4 regions of the Pseudomonas sp. PDM14 genome follow, and region 1 is predicted to be linked to each of the others. Evidence: riboswitches for the same ligand, from Rfam matches in the RefSeq annotation. Region 1 holds a riboswitch; each other region holds the start of a gene.
The links. A riboswitch is a leader RNA that binds a small molecule or an ion and turns the genes downstream of it on or off. The one in region 1 is predicted to bind cobalamin.

Region 1 (3,687 bases):
AACGGCCTTGCCTGGGGCGACTCCGGGTTGGATTGGGCGAAACCGGTGGTGTTGAGGATCATGCTCGCGCCGGCTTCGTCCAGCCAATCCTCGACTTGCGCCAGGCAGGCCGCCTCCTTGAGGCTGGCCACGGCAATGGGCAATGGATTGAGGCCCTGGGCCTGCAGCCGCTGGCAGAAGGTGTCGACGAAGGCGGTGTTCGCCGCCTGCACATGGGTGCGGTAGAAGAATAGCGCCGCCACCGGCGCGTCAGGCTGCCACTCGGCGCGCCAATCATCCAGGCGCACGTCACTTTTGTGCGGATGGTAGAGCCCGACACGCGGCAGCGCGCGGGGGGCATCCCAGGCGTAGTCGCGACTCAGGTAGCGATTGGCGATGCAATGGAAGAACTGCAGCGCGTTATCCACCCCGCCCTGGCGCAGATACTGCCAGAGCCGCTCGGCATCCTCGGCGGCGACGTTGCCCAGGCCGGTCAATTCGGGATCGGGGCTGTCATCGCCGGGCACCAGAATCAACGTCTTGCCGCGCCCCGCCAGCTCCACCAGACGCTCGATGCCGTAGCGCCAGTAGCTGACGCCGCCGTGCACGGAAATCAGGATGACCTTGGCGTGCTGCAGCACCTGCTCGACGTAGAAATCCACCGAGGCGTGGTTGCCCAGTTGCGCCGGACTGGCCAGACGCAGGGTTGGGTAATCCTCGGGCAGATGACGAGCGACCTCTGCCAGCAGCGACAGGTGCGAGTCGCCGGTGCACAGCACCACCAGCTCGGCGGGCGTCTGACCGAGATCGGCAACGCTGTCGGCTGGCAGGGCAACGCCGGGCTGGGTGCGCAGCAGGTGCATGGGTCAGGGCACCATCGAGGAAACCAAAGCGCCCTCACCCCAACCCTCTCCCGGGGGGAGAGGGAGTTGGATCAGCGCAGAGGTTCCGGCCATGCATGCGAGTGCTCCCCTCTCCCCTCGGGAGAGGGGCCGGGGGTGAGGGTGGGCAGTCCGCGCAAGGGGCATCAGCTCAACGATGCCTTCAATTCGGCCTCGATGGCAGCCTGATCCAGCTCCTGCCCAATCACCACCAAGCGGCTGATGCGGGCCTCCTCGGCGCCCCAGGCGCGGTCGAAGTGTTTGTCGAAGCGCTGGCCAACGCCCTGTACCAGCAGGCGCATCGGCTTGCCTGGAATCGCCGCGAAGCCCTTGATGCGCAGGATGCCGTGCTTGGCCACAACGTCTTTCAGCGCCTGCAGCAGGCGCGTTTCTTCCGCTTCCGGCAGATCGACGGAGAAGGAGTCGAACTCGTCGTGGTCGTGATCCTCGTCCTCATCGTCGTGATGGGTGCGACGGCTGTCGATGTGCAGCTCGGTCTCGCTGTTCAGACCCAGCAGCACGTCCAGCGGCAGTTCGCCGTTACGCGCCTCGATCACCTTGACCGCTTCCGGCAGTTCTTCCGCCACTTCGGCGCGCACCGTCGCCAGGGCGTTGGCGTCGAGCAGGTCGGTCTTGTTGAGGATCACCAGGTCGGCGCTGGCCAACTGGTCGGCGAACAGCTCGTGCAGCGGCGACTCGTGATCCAGGTTCGGGTCCTGCTTGCGCAGCGCGTCGACCTGATCGGGGAAGGCGGCGAACGTGCCGGCGGCCACGGCCGGGCTGTCGACCACGGTGATCACCGAGTCGACCGTGCAGGCGTTGCGGATTTCCGGCCAGTTGAAGGCCTGCACCAGTGGTTTGGGCAGGGCCAGGCCGCTGGTCTCGATGAGGATATGGTCGAAGTCGCCACGGCGCGCCACCAGTTCACGCATCACCGGGAAGAACTCTTCCTGCACGGTGCAGCACACGCAGCCGTTGGCCAGTTCGTAGACGCGGCCAGCGGCCTCTTCCTCGCTGCAGCCGATGGCGCACTGCTGGAGGATGGCGCCATCGATGCCCAGCTCGCCGAACTCGTTGACGATGACCGCGATACGGCGACCCTCGGCGTTGCCGAGCATGTGGCGCAGCAGTGTGGTTTTGCCGGCACCGAGGAAGCCGGTGACGATGGTGACGGGAAGTTTGGCGAGCGATTTCATGCGGGGCCCTGCGTCGATGATGGCGGCGAACGGGGGCAGCAGGACAGGCATGTACGGCCGGGCCGTCATGCGTGCACCACCGGATCACCCCGCCCGGTTGTCAAAGCGTCATCGAGGCAGGTCTCCTGGCTGGCAGGTCGGCATCGCTGCGCTGCCTTCCCGGTTGCCCAGTGGCGTCACGCGCATCGACTCGCTGCATACAGTTGCGGGGGCAGCCACGGCTTGCCGTGTTCCCTCTTAGCCGCGACGCAAGCGCCGCAGAACCTCGAAAGCGCGAAGGCTACGCAGGCCGCGGTGGCAGGTCAATCGCCAGAGTTGACGCTCGCGCCCGCTTCGTGATGTTCTAGAAAGGCTGTTTCAGGTGTCTCGCGCCGGCGTGCGCGAGGTGAAACGGGAAGCCGGTGGGTCATCCGCTCGATTGCGAGCGAAGACGAGTCCGGCGCTGCCCCCGCAACGGTAAGCGTACGTAGGGTTGTCGTAGTCACTGTGCCAGGCGCATGGGAAGGCTGACCCACACTGTCGAGAGACGGTCGTCGCAAGCCCGGAGACCGGCCTGAACCCCTTAGTTTGGCAACCCGCGGTGGGCGGGTACGCGCCGGATTCAGGCCCTGCCGGGCCTGCTCGTGCTGCGTCCTTCTGCCCTGCCCCTTTTCATCAGAAGGTCAGATCATGTCCAGCAGCACGCTTCCGTCTTCCGCAGCCGTCACGCTTCCCCTGTCGCAACGCCTGGTTCTCGCCGTCGGCAGCATCCTGCTCGGCGCGGCGCTAATCTTCGTTGCTGGTTTCTCGCACATCGAGGCGATGCACAACGCCGCCCACGATACCCGCCACAGCGCTGCGTTCCCCTGCCACTGAGCAGCCCGACGCCCACTCTTTCGAGAAGCCGACTCCAATGATCAAACGTATCGCCCAAACCGCCGGGTTCGCCGGCCTGCTCGCCGCCATCGTGCTGACCCTGCTGCAAAGCCTGTGGGTCACTCCGCTGATTCTCCAGGCGGAAACCTACGAAAACAGCGAACCGGCCACCGAGGTCGTCGCCGAACACAGCCACGCGGCCGACGCCGCCGCTCACGAGCACAGCCATGACGCCGAAGCCTGGTCGCCGGAAGACGGCTGGCAGCGCGTGCTCTCCACCGGCCTGAGCAACCTGGTGGTTGCCGTCGGTTTCGGCCTGATGCTGGCCGGCCTGTTCACCCTGCGTGCGCCGAACAAGACCTGGCAGGGCCTGCTCTGGGGCCTGGGCGGTTTCGCCACGTTCTCCCTGGCGCCATCCGCCGGCCTGCCGCCGGAACTGCCGGGCACCGCCGCTGCCGACCTGCTGCTGCGCCAATACTGGTGGATCGGCACGGCACTGGCCACTGCAGGCGGTCTCGGCCTGCTGGCCTTCGGTCGTAACTGGGCGCTGCGCATCGGCGGCCTGGTACTGCTGGCCATCCCGCACCTGATCGGCGCACCGCAGCCCGAGGTGCACGAGAGCCTGGCCCCGGAAGCCCTTGAGCACGAATTCATCCTCGCCTCCCTGCTGACCAACGCGGTGTTCTGGTCCGCCCTCGGTCTGGCTGCCGCCTGGTTCGCCAGCCGCACCAAGCAACCGTCCGCCTGAGTCATGCGCGCCTCGCTCCGGGGCGCGT
Region 2 (3,687 bases), on a different contig from region 1:
CGATGCTGGTGGCCAAGGTCTCCGAGGACATCGCCCCCGGTGATTACGAGGTGCTGATGAAGGGCATCATGGCCAACCCCGGCACCTTCGCGCAGAAGGTGGTGATGCTCGACAGCATCGGTGGCAGCGTGCCGGAAGCCATCCGCATGGGCCGCCTGCTGCGCGAAACCGATTTCGACACCCTGGTGCCCTCCACCGGCGTGTGCCAGGGCACCTGCGTCTACCTGCTGGCGGCCGGACGCAAGAAGACCGTGCGCGGGCATGTCGGTATCCACCGGCCGTACTACGCCAACGGAGATTCGGCCCAGGGCGAGGCGCGCTATAACGGCGTGCGCTACAACGCTGCGGCCTACCTGCGTGAGATGAACGTGCCAAGCACCCTGATCGAGGAGATGAACCGTATCGACCCGCGGCAGATGCGCGTGCTCAGCCCGGCCGAGCTGGCGCGTTTTCGCCTCAGCTCACCGACCGTCTCCGCGCCAGCACCAGTGGCAGCCCCGGCACCCGCCAAGAAGTAACCATTGCCCCGAGCGGCGCCTGCCGTTAGCATCGCCAGCCAAGGCCGATGCTGCCTGCCGCTCGCACCCTACGGGGTTTGGTGAAAGCATCGTTTCCCGACTTCGCCCCTTTCCATCTCGATTGGCGAACGCCTCAGCAACGCGAGCACTGACCCGCACTTTCGCCAGCAGAAGGATGGATACGCATGCGCGAACTCCCCGACGCCAAGGCCATGGCCAAGGCACTCAGAAACACCCTCAAGCACCAGCAGATCGACATCAGCCACAGCCAGGCGCTGGAACTGGTCGCCGCCCAACTCGGCTACGCCAACTGGAACGTCCTCGCGGCCAAGCTCGCCAGCGCCGAGGCCGATGGCATCCATTTCGCGCAGACGGCGCCGATCTTCCGCATCTTCGATGAAGCCAAGGCGCGGGAATTCTATGTCGACTTCCTCGGCTTCAACCTCGACTGGGAACACCGCTTCGGCGACAACTTTCCGCTGTACTGCCAGGTGTCGCGCGCCGGTCTGGTCCTGCACCTGAGCGGTCACCACGGCGACGCCAGCCCCGGCTCGACCGCCTACATCACCATGCATGGCGTCGAGCGCTTCCAGCAGGAACTGGCCGGCAAGGACTACACCTACATGAAGCCCGGCATCGAAGCGCTGCCGTGGGGCAAACAGGTGACCGTGACCGACCCGTTCAGCAACCGTATCCGCTTCTGCGAGCCGGACGACTGACCGCACTTCCCCTTGACTGACCGGCATGGCACGCGGCGAACGTACTGTTCGCCGCGCGTTTTCCTGCGCCTGCAATTCGCGTCTCGGCAAAACCGTTAACAATTCAACGCGTTGACTCGATTCATCATCGGTGGTCAGATGCGCGCCTGTTTCAGGTGCCCCCTGCCGCCGTGCTTGGGGTGAAACGGGAAACCGGTGCGTCCTTAGCACCTGTTCACGATCTCCTGCCCGTCGGCCAAACAGCGTTAAAAACGTCCTCGGAATGCTCATTTACAGTTCGTAAACTGCGCTTCCTCGGCCATTTTTGCCTCGTTTGGCTCTAGTTCAGAAGATCGTGAACAGGTTCTTAGGGACTAGTCCGGTGCTGCCCCCGCAACGGTAAGCGAGCGAACCATTCGACAGACCACTGTGCCTCGGCATGGGAAGGTGAATGGTTCATGACCCTCGCAAGCCCGGAGACCGGCCTGAACAGGTTGTGCGAAAACCACTGCGCTCGTACGCGCCGTTTTCACGCAGCCTGAAGCATTGTTTGGCAAACCCGCGGTGGGCGGGCGCAGGCCGGTTTCCGTGGGCGCGTGCGCCTGCGATTCCCTATGCGTTGTTCCCTCCGGGATTCATTCATTCCTGTTTCGAGTGGAACGACATGTCCCGTATCTCCCCTAGCAAAACCCTTTCCGGCAAAGCCCTGCGCGCGAGCCTGGCACCCTGCCTGCTCTTCGCCCTGCCGCTGCACGCCGCAGACGACGACACGGCCCTGGCCCTGCCCTCCACGGCCATCACCGAGACGGTAGACCAGCCCGAGCAACCCGACCTGCACACGCCGACCACCACCGGCTCGCGCCTCAACCTCAGCGCCCTGCAGACCCCGGCCAGCGTCACCAGCATCGGCGCCGAGCAGATCCAGAGCCGCAACAACGCCACCGTGCAGGACGCAGTCACCCGCTCGCCGGGCATCACCTTCGTCGGCTCGCCGGGCAACGGCGGCACGGCGCTGTCGGCCCGCGGTTTCAGCGGCCACAGCTCGACCATGCAGCTGTTCGACGGCACCCGCCTGTACGTCGGCGCGGGCACCGTGACGTTCCCGATCGACACCTGGTCGGTCGAGCGCATCGACATCCTCCGCGGCCCGGCCTCGGTGCTGTACGGCGAAGGTGCCACCGGCGCCGTAGTCAACGTGGTGCCGAAGAAGCCCTTCGCAGGCGAGATCCGCAATCGCCTGCGCCTGGGCTACGGCTCCGATGACCGCCGCCAGGGCGCGCTCGACAGTGGCGGCTCGCTGAGCGACAGCCTCAGCTACCGCTTCAACATCAACCAGCAGGCCAGCAACGGCTGGGTCGACCGTGGCGACTCGGAAAGCCTGGCGATCAGCGCCGCCCTGCGCTGGGAGGCCAGCGACGACCTCAGCTTCACCTTCTCCCACGACTACGGCGACCTGCAGCCACAGCAGTACTTCGGCACCCCGCTGGTAGACGGTCGCTACCGCGAGAGCCTGCGTGAGCACAACTACAACGTCGACAACGCCACCGTGCACTACAACGACCAGTCGACCCGCCTGGTCACCGACTGGCGCATCAGCGACAACATCACCGCCAGCAACCAGCTGTACTTCCTCAAGACCCAGCGCCGCTGGCGCAACGCGGAAACCTATACCTGGCAGCCCGGCGACGTGGTAGACCGCAGCGACTTCATCAGCATCAAGCACACCCAGGAACAGCTCGGCGACCGCCAGAGCTTCACCTTCGAGCATTCGCTGTTCGGCCTCGACAGCCGTACCGTGGTCGGCGCCGACTACAACTCGATCCGCTTCGTGCGCAAGCACGACTTCGGCAACACCTACGGCGACAGCGTACCGCTGGGCCAGTCCGGCGGTGGTGGCTACGTCAGCAACGACCCGTACCGTTCGCGCGACGGCAGCCAGGCGCGGCAGTTCTCGCTGTTCGCGGAGAACCGCACCCAGCTCACCGAGCAACTCTCGCTGGTCACCGGCGTGCGCCGCGACCAGGTGCACCTGGACCGTACCGATATCCCTAACGACATCCGCAGCGACCGCAGCCTGACCGGCAACAACTGGCGCGCCGGCCTGGTGTTCGCGGTCAACGACGACCTTTCCGTCTATGGCCAGCACGCTACCAGCACCGAGGGCGTGAACAACCTGCTGACCCTCAATGCCAGCCAGCAGCAATGGGATCTGACCGAAGCCAAGCAGAATGAAATCGGTATCAAGCAGCAGTTTCTCGATGACCGTGGCGAGTGGACCCTGGCCGCCTACCACATCGTCAAGAAGAAGCTGCTGAGCACCGACCCGGCCAACCCGACCGTGCAACAGCAGATCGGCCAGCAATCCTCGGACGGTATCGAGGCGACCCTGGAGCTGAGCCTGCCGTACGCCATCCAGCTGTCCGCCAACGCCGCTTTCGTGCGTGCCGAGTTCGACGAGTTCGCCAGCGGCG
Region 3 (3,687 bases), on a different contig from region 1:
CCCGCTCCAGAACCCGTCTACACACCGTTCCCCATCGTCGGCAATGAAACTGCCGATGACGTGGTGATGAGCGCCATCGGCCTGGTTGACACGCCGTATCGCTATGGTGGCAATACCCCCGACAGTGGTTTCGACTGCAGCGGCCTGATCGGCTACGTATACCGCAACTCGGCGGGAATCCAGCTGCCGCGCTCGACGCGCGAGATGATCGGCCTGCGCGCGCCGAACGTCGGCCGCGAAGCGTTGCAGAGTGGCGATCTGGTGTTCTTCGCCACCAATGGCGGCAGCCAGGTCAGCCATGCCGGCATCTACGTCGGCGAAGGGCGTTTCGTGCATGCGCCGTCCAGCGGCGGCACCGTGCGCCTGGACAGCCTGAGCACGGCCTATTGGCAGAAGAGCTACCTGAGCGCCAAGCGCGTGCTGCGCCCGGCGCAACTGGCCCATCAGCCATGACCAATCGTTCGCTCAACCTCGATGAACCCCTCTACGACTATCTGCTCAGCGTCTCCCTGCGCGAGACGCCGCTGCTCAAGCGCCTGCGCGAGGAAACCAGTCAGCTGACCATGGCGCGCTGGCAGATCGCCCCGGAGCAGGGCCAGTTCATGAGCCTGCTGGTCAAGCTGACTGGTGCGCGGCGCCTGCTGGAGATCGGCACCTTTACCGGCTACAGCGCCATCTGCCTGGCTTCGGCGCTGCCGGCCGACGGCGAGCTGATCTGTTGCGACCTGCCCGGCGATTACAACGGCATCGCCCGACGCTACTGGAACGAAGCCGGCCTGCTCGAACGCATCGACCTGCGCCTGGCGCCGGCGCTGGAAACCCTGGCGGCGCTGGAACGCTCGGGGCAGGGCGAAAGCTTCGACCTGATCTTCATCGACGCCGACAAGGCCAACTACCCGGTCTACTTGGAACACGCCCTGGCGCTGGTGCGGCCGGGCGGGCTGGTCCTGTTCGACAACGTGCTGTGGAGCGGCCGGGTGCTCGAGGAGAATTCCGACAGTGCCGATACCCGGGCGATCCAAGCGCTCAACCGGCGGTTGAAGAACGATGCACGCATCGATCTGTCGCTGCTGCCGCTAGGCGATGGCCTGAGTCTCTGCCGCAAACGCTGACATCAGGCACCCTTGGCCAGCGACTCGCATTCTTCCACGCAACGCAGGCAGGCCTGGGCACATTGCTGGCAATGCTCGTGCTTGTGCTTGCCGCATTCCTCGGCGCAGGCCTGACAGGCGAGGGCGCACAGCCGGCAGACTTCATCGACCAGCGGGCTGTCACGGGCCATCAGTTTCACGGCCAGGCGACACAGCGCCGCGCAGTCCAGATCGCAGCTGATGCACAGGGCCATGCTCTGCACGTCGGCTTCCTTCAGGCATGCCGCGGCGCAGGTTTCGGTGGCGACGGCGCAGGCGTTGCAGGCCTGGATGGCACTGGCATAGCGTTCGAGAACCATGGGGCTTCTCCTCGTGGAGGTGGCTGACCCTTGTGTGGACGGTGCGAGCGCGGCAAGGGTTCGACCGATCTTCCCAGCGGTACGCCGATTGACCCACACGGCGGCCAGCCACTAAGCTGCGCGCCTTGCTCCAGGTGCCTTCCGCCCGATTGCGCGGCGATCTCGAAGGTGAAACAGGGAAGCCGGTGCGAACCCGGCGCTGCCCCCGCAACGGTAAGTGAGAGAACGGTCGCAACCGCCACTGTGCCCTGCATGGGAAGGCGCGACCCGGGAACCGCAGGTTCCGCTCACCAGCCCGGAGACCGGCCTGAAGCAATCCACGGCAGCGCGGCGGGCGTAGCGGGTGGGCGGCCTTGCGTGGCCTGCTCCCTGCACGAACCGGCGTTCCGTCTTTCTATTGTTGTCCGTGTGCCAGCCCACAAGGCGAGGCATACGGCGCTTGCGCGTTTCCGGGTGGAACGCCAGCAACGAGGGCTTGGGCATGACCGAATCGACCGAACGCGACGCGCGCCACAAGGCGCGCATGCAGCGCAAGAAGGCGCTGATCGACGAGAAGATCGCCCAGGCCCAGGCCGAATACGGCCTGCTGCTGGTCCACAGCGGCAACGGCAAGGGCAAGAGCAGCTCGGCCTTCGGCATGGTCGCGCGGGCCCTCGGCCACGGCCTCAAGGTCGGCGTCGTGCAGTTCATCAAGGGCGCGGCCAGCACCGGCGAGGAAACCTTCTTCCGCCGCTTTCCCGACGAAGTCAGCTACCACGTGATGGGCGAGGGCTTCACCTGGGAAACCCAGGACCGCCAGCGCGACATCGACAAGGCCCGCCAGGCCTGGGCCATCGCCGCGCAGCTGCTCAACGACCCGGCCATCGGCCTGGTGGTGCTCGACGAGCTGAACATTGCCCTCAAGCACGGTTACCTGGAACTGGACGCGGTGCTCGCCGACATCGAGGCGCGTCCGCTGTTGCAGCACGTGGTGGTGACCGGACGCGGGGCGCTGCCGGGGATGATCGAGGCGGCGGACACCGTCACCGAGATGAGCCTGGTCAAGCACGCCTTCAAGGCCGGGGTGAAGGCGCAGAAGGGAATCGAATACTGATGCGCGTCTGTTCCCGGCTCCCCGGATATTTTCTCAGTGGCGCGCCGCAGCGGATGACAGGTGCGGTCGATGAATAGCCGCAGCTGCCCGGCCCTGTTGATTGCCGCCCCGGCCTCCGGGCAGGGCAAGACTACCGTCACCGCCGCCCTGGCGCGCCTGCACACGCGGGCCGGCAAGCGCGTGCGGGTGTTCAAGTGCGGCCCGGATTTTCTCGATCCGATGATTCTCGCCCGCGCCAGTGGCCGGCCGGTGTACCAGCTCGACCTGTGGATGGTCGGCGAGGAAGATTGCCACCGGCTGCTGTGGGATGCGGCAGGGGAGGCGGACCTGATCCTCATCGAAGGGGTCATGGGCCTGTTCGACGGCAGCCCCTCGGCTGCCGATCTCGCGCGGCGCTTCGGCGTGCCGGTGCTCGGGGTGATCGACGGTGCGGCGATGGCGCAGACCTTCGGCGCCCTGGCCCACGGCCTGGCCACCTTCCAGGCTGACCTGCCATTCGCCGGCGTGCTGGCCAACCGTACCGGCAGCCTGCGCCACGGCGATATTCTGCGTGACAGCCTGCCAGGCTCGATCCACTGGTACGGCGCGCTGCCGCGCAGTGCGGCGGTGGAACTGCCGAGTCGCCACCTGGGCCTGGTGCAGGCCGAGGAGCTGGCAGATCTTGACCTGCGTCTGGATGCGGCGGCCGATGCGTTGCTGGCCAGTGCCGGCGACATCCTGCCCACTCCTGTGACCTTCGCCGAGCCGTCTCGCGCGCCGCTGCCGGCGCTACTCGCTGGCCAGCGCATCGGCGTGGCGCGCGACACGGCGTTCGCCTTCCTCTACCAGGCCAACCTCGACCTGCTGCGCCAGCTCGGTGCCGAGCTGTGCTTCTTCTCGCCGCTGAGCGACACCGCGCTGCCGGCGGTGGATAGCCTCTATCTGCCGGGCGGCTACCCGGAACTGCACCTGCAGCAACTGGCCGAGAACCGCGCCATGGCCGCGGCGATCCATGCGCACCAGGCTGCTGGCAAGCCGATCCTCGCCGAGTGTGGCGGCATGCTCTATCTGCTCGAACACCTGACCGACAAGCACGGCGACGGCGTCGACCTGCTCGGCCTGCTGCCCGGCCGCGCGCGCATGCAGGCGCGCATGGCGGCGCTCG
Region 4 (3,687 bases), on a different contig from region 1:
GAGGAGCTTGGCTGGAACTACATCGGCCCTATCGACGGCCATGACCTGCCGACCCTGCTGGCCACCCTGCGCAACATGCGCGACCTGGAAGGCCCGCAGTTCCTGCATGTGATCACCAAGAAAGGCAAGGGCTTCGCCCCGGCCGAACTCGACCCGATCGGCTACCACGCGATCACCAAGCTCGAGCCGCTGAAGGCCAAGGTCACGCCCAAGGTGGCCAGCGGGCCGAAGTATTCCAGCGTGTTCGGCCAGTGGCTGTGCGACATGGCTGCCGCCGACGAGCGCCTGGTCGGCATCACCCCGGCGATGAAGGAAGGCTCCGACCTGGTGGCCTTCGCCGAGCGCTTCCCCGAGCGCTACTTCGACGTGGCCATCGCCGAGCAGCACGCGGTGACCCTGGCCGCGGGCCTGGCCTGCGACGGCGCCAAGCCGGTGGTGGCGATCTACTCGACCTTCCTTCAGCGTGCCTACGACCAGCTGATCCACGACGTGGCCGTGCAGCACCTCGACGTACTGTTCGCCATCGACCGCGCCGGCCTGGTCGGCGAAGACGGCCCGACCCACGCCGGCAGCTTCGACATCTCCTACCTGCGCTGCATCCCCGGCATGCTGGTGATGACCCCGAGCGACGAGAACGAACTGCGCCAGATGCTCACCACCGGCTACCACTTCGACGGTCCGGCGGCGGTGCGTTACCCGCGCGGCAGCGGCCCGAACACACCGATCGAGCCGGCGCTGGAATCCCTGGAAATCGGCAAGGGCGTGGTCCGCCGCCGCGGCCAGAAGACCGCCCTGCTGGTCTTCGGCGTGCAGCTCACCGAAGCGCTCAAGGTCGGCGAAACCCTGGACGCCACCGTGGTCGACATGCGCTTCGTCAAACCCCTGGACGAAGCCCTGGTGCGCGAGCTGGCCGCCAGCCACGCGCTGCTGGTGACCGTTGAGGAAAACGCCATCATGGGCGGCGCCGGTGCCGCGGTCAGCGAGTTCCTCGCCCGCGAAAACCTGCTCAAGCCGGTACTGCACCTAGGCCTGCCAGACAGCTACGTCGAGCACGCCAAGCCGGCGCAGATGCTCGCCGAATGCGGCCTCGACGAAGCCGGCATCGAAGCGGCCATACGCGCCCGCCTGGCTCAACTGCCCGCCTAAGCCCATCGCCGCCTGTAGAAGCCAGCAAGCTGGCCCCTGCAGGCGAGGTGGCGACTTACTTGAGCAGCGCTCATCGCGACACGAAGCGAACCCGCTTGTTTTTCATACAGCCGCGCATCAAGGTGCGCGGCGTTTTTCTTTCCGCCAGGGTGCGCCGTTCCGTTAGCGAACGGCGTTAAACGGGAAGCCGGTGCGCTCCAACGAGCCATTCCGGCGCTGCCCCCGCAACGGTAATCGACCGGCACCATCTGCCTGCATGCCCACTCGCCACTGGGTCCGCCTGGGAAGGCGGGCATGCACGACGGCCCCGCCGTCAGTCGAAAGCCCGGAGACCGGCCCTGAGCGGAGTCGACTGGTGTTGCGGAGGGCATCACCGTCAGGCGTCGCGCCGCGCGGTGCTTGTCCCTGCCCTTCTCAAAAGTCTCCCGACCTTTTGAGGATTGATCCATGAAACTGTCCCGCCTTGCCCTGGCTGTCGCCCTGACGCCCGGCCTTGCCCTGTCCGCCACGGACGAAACCGCCTCGCATGAGCTGCCGCCGCTGGTGATCACCCGCGCCACGCCCATCGCGCAGACCACGCCAGCCAGCGTCCAGGTCATCGACCGCCAGCAGATCGATGACACCGCCGCGACGTCACTGCTCGACCTGCTGCGCGCCCAGGCCGGCATGCAGATCCGCGACACCATGGGCGACGGCAACCGCGCCGTGATCAGCCTGCGCGGCTTCGGCGAGAACGCCACCAACAACACCCTGGTACTGGTCGACGGCCGTCGCCTGAACCAGCCGACCCTGGCCGGTCCGGCGCTGAACAGCGTGCCGCTGGCCAACATCGAGCGTATCGAGATCGTGCGGGGCGCCGGCACCGTGCTCTACGGCGACCAGGCCGTGGGCGGGGTCATCAACATCGTCACCCGCGCCCCGCTGGAGAACGAGGCCTACCTCGAAACCAGCCGTGGCAGCCATGATCTGGAAGCCTATCGCGGGCATGTCAGCCAGCAGCTCGGCGCGGGCTTCTCGCTGTTCGCCAGTGGCGAGACGCGCAATGCCGACAACTACCGCGATCACAACAACGGCAACTACAGCAACGCCTTCGCCCGTCTGCGCTACGACCACGCCAGCGGCCACGCGCTGTACGAATACCAGAGCATCGACGACGAACTGCTTCACCCCGACTCGCTGACCCTGGCCCAGCGCCGTGAGGATCGCAAACAGAGCCTCTCCACAGCCTGGAACGACAGCAAGACCCAGGTGCACCGTTTCGCCCTCGAGCAGGCGCTCGGTTCGACCTGGACCGCCAACCTCGACTACAGCCATAGCGATCAGGACAGTGTCGGCAGCTTCGCCGCACCCGGCCGCTACAGCCAAGACACCCGCACCGAAAGCGTCAGCCCGCGCCTGACCGGCCGCTTCGACACGCCGCTGGGCGCATCCACCTTGCTGTTGGGCCACGACTACATCGTCGGCGACTACCAGACCAGCTGGGGCGCCGATTTCAAGCAGACCCTCAAGGACTGGTACGGCCAGTACAGCCAGCAACTGGCCGAGGACCTGACCCTGACCCTGGGCTATCGCAGCAGCAAGGCCGAAGACCGCGACCACTCCGCCGCTCGTAGCAATGATGACCGCGAAGGCAGCAGCAGCCTGGGCCTGAGCTGGCAGGCGGATGCCAACACGCGGATGTTCATCAAACGCGAGGACGTGCTGCGCTGGGCCAACGTCGACGAGAATGGCTTCGTCCTGCCCGACGTGACCTTCCTCAAACCGCAGACCGGCATTTCCTGGGAAACCGGCATCGAATGGCGCGACAACGTCCAGAGCTACCAGGCCACCTTGTACCGCCTGGATCTGGAAGACGAGCTGATGTACGACGCGGCCATCGCCAACCCGCGGCCCTGGGATGCATTCGCCACCGGCGCCAACATCAACCTCGACAAGACCCGCCGCGACGGTCTGCTGCTGGAGGCGCGCCGCCAGTTGAACGACAAACTGATCATTGGCGGCCAGTACACCTTCACCGACTCGGAATACCGCGCTGGCAGCTTCGAGGGCAACGAAGTGCCCTGGGTTTCCCGCCACGGCGCCAGCGCCTACCTCCACTACGAGATCCTGCCTGGCCTCAAGGGCTACCTCGAAGCCGTGCACACCGGCGCGCGCTACCTCTCCAGCGATGACGCCCCGCAGTTGCCGCGCGAAGGTGGCTACACCCTATTCAACGCCGCCCTGAGCTATGAGCACCAGGGCTTCGTCAGCAAGCTGCGGATCAACAACCTGACCGGCAAGCGCTACGACAGTTTTGCCCTCTACAGCCAGTGGAATCCGGGCAATAAGTCTATCTATCCGGGCACCGAAGAAGACGTGCAGCTCAGCGTCGGCTATCGCTTCTGAGCAAACTGCCACGCAGGCAAAAGGCCCCTGTTCAGGGGCCTTTTCGTTGGCGATGCATAGAGCAGCACGGACTTATGCGCAGGCTGCGTACACAGGCGCTTGTCTCGTGCTCTAGCGTGCGTTGGCCAGCAACTGGCAAAGCTTCTCGGTGGCCAC

Region 2: another riboswitch for cobalamin. It lies ahead of IB229_RS00945 (TonB-dependent receptor); the one in region 1 lies ahead of cobW (cobalamin biosynthesis protein CobW).
Region 3: another riboswitch for cobalamin. It lies ahead of cobO (cob(I)yrinic acid a,c-diamide adenosyltransferase); the one in region 1 lies ahead of cobW (cobalamin biosynthesis protein CobW).
Region 4: another riboswitch for cobalamin. It lies ahead of IB229_RS20050 (TonB-dependent receptor); the one in region 1 lies ahead of cobW (cobalamin biosynthesis protein CobW).

What each region holds. Positions count from the first base shown of each region.
Region 1 covers NZ_JACVAQ010000002.1:103,019-106,705, reverse strand. Annotated here, with positions in the region: gene cobN (cobaltochelatase subunit CobN) at 1-842, opposite strand, end outside; gene cobW (cobalamin biosynthesis protein CobW) at 1,007-2,056, opposite strand; cobalamin riboswitch at 2,154-2,339, opposite strand; cobalamin riboswitch at 2,399-2,628, shown strand; gene IB229_RS13180 (CbtB domain-containing protein) at 2,726-2,911, shown strand; gene IB229_RS13175 (CbtA family protein) at 2,949-3,659, shown strand.
Region 2 covers NZ_JACVAQ010000001.1:234,463-238,149, forward strand. Annotated here, with positions in the region: gene IB229_RS00935 (hypothetical protein) at 1-518, shown strand, start outside; gene IB229_RS00940 (glyoxalase superfamily protein) at 704-1,237, shown strand; cobalamin riboswitch at 1,374-1,720, shown strand; gene IB229_RS00945 (TonB-dependent receptor) at 1,881-3,687, shown strand, end outside.
Region 3 covers NZ_JACVAQ010000001.1:608,700-612,386, reverse strand. Annotated here, with positions in the region: gene IB229_RS02795 (C40 family peptidase) at 1-453, shown strand, start outside; gene IB229_RS02790 (O-methyltransferase) at 450-1,112, shown strand; gene IB229_RS02785 (four-helix bundle copper-binding protein) at 1,115-1,450, opposite strand; cobalamin riboswitch at 1,566-1,776, shown strand; gene cobO (cob(I)yrinic acid a,c-diamide adenosyltransferase) at 1,932-2,543, shown strand; gene IB229_RS02775 (cobyrinate a,c-diamide synthase) at 2,613-3,687, shown strand, end outside.
Region 4 covers NZ_JACVAQ010000003.1:77,025-80,711, reverse strand. Annotated here, with positions in the region: gene dxs (1-deoxy-D-xylulose-5-phosphate synthase) at 1-1,146, shown strand, start outside; cobalamin riboswitch at 1,277-1,502, shown strand; gene IB229_RS20050 (TonB-dependent receptor) at 1,594-3,531, shown strand; gene IB229_RS20045 (cobalamin-binding protein) at 3,643-3,687, opposite strand, start outside.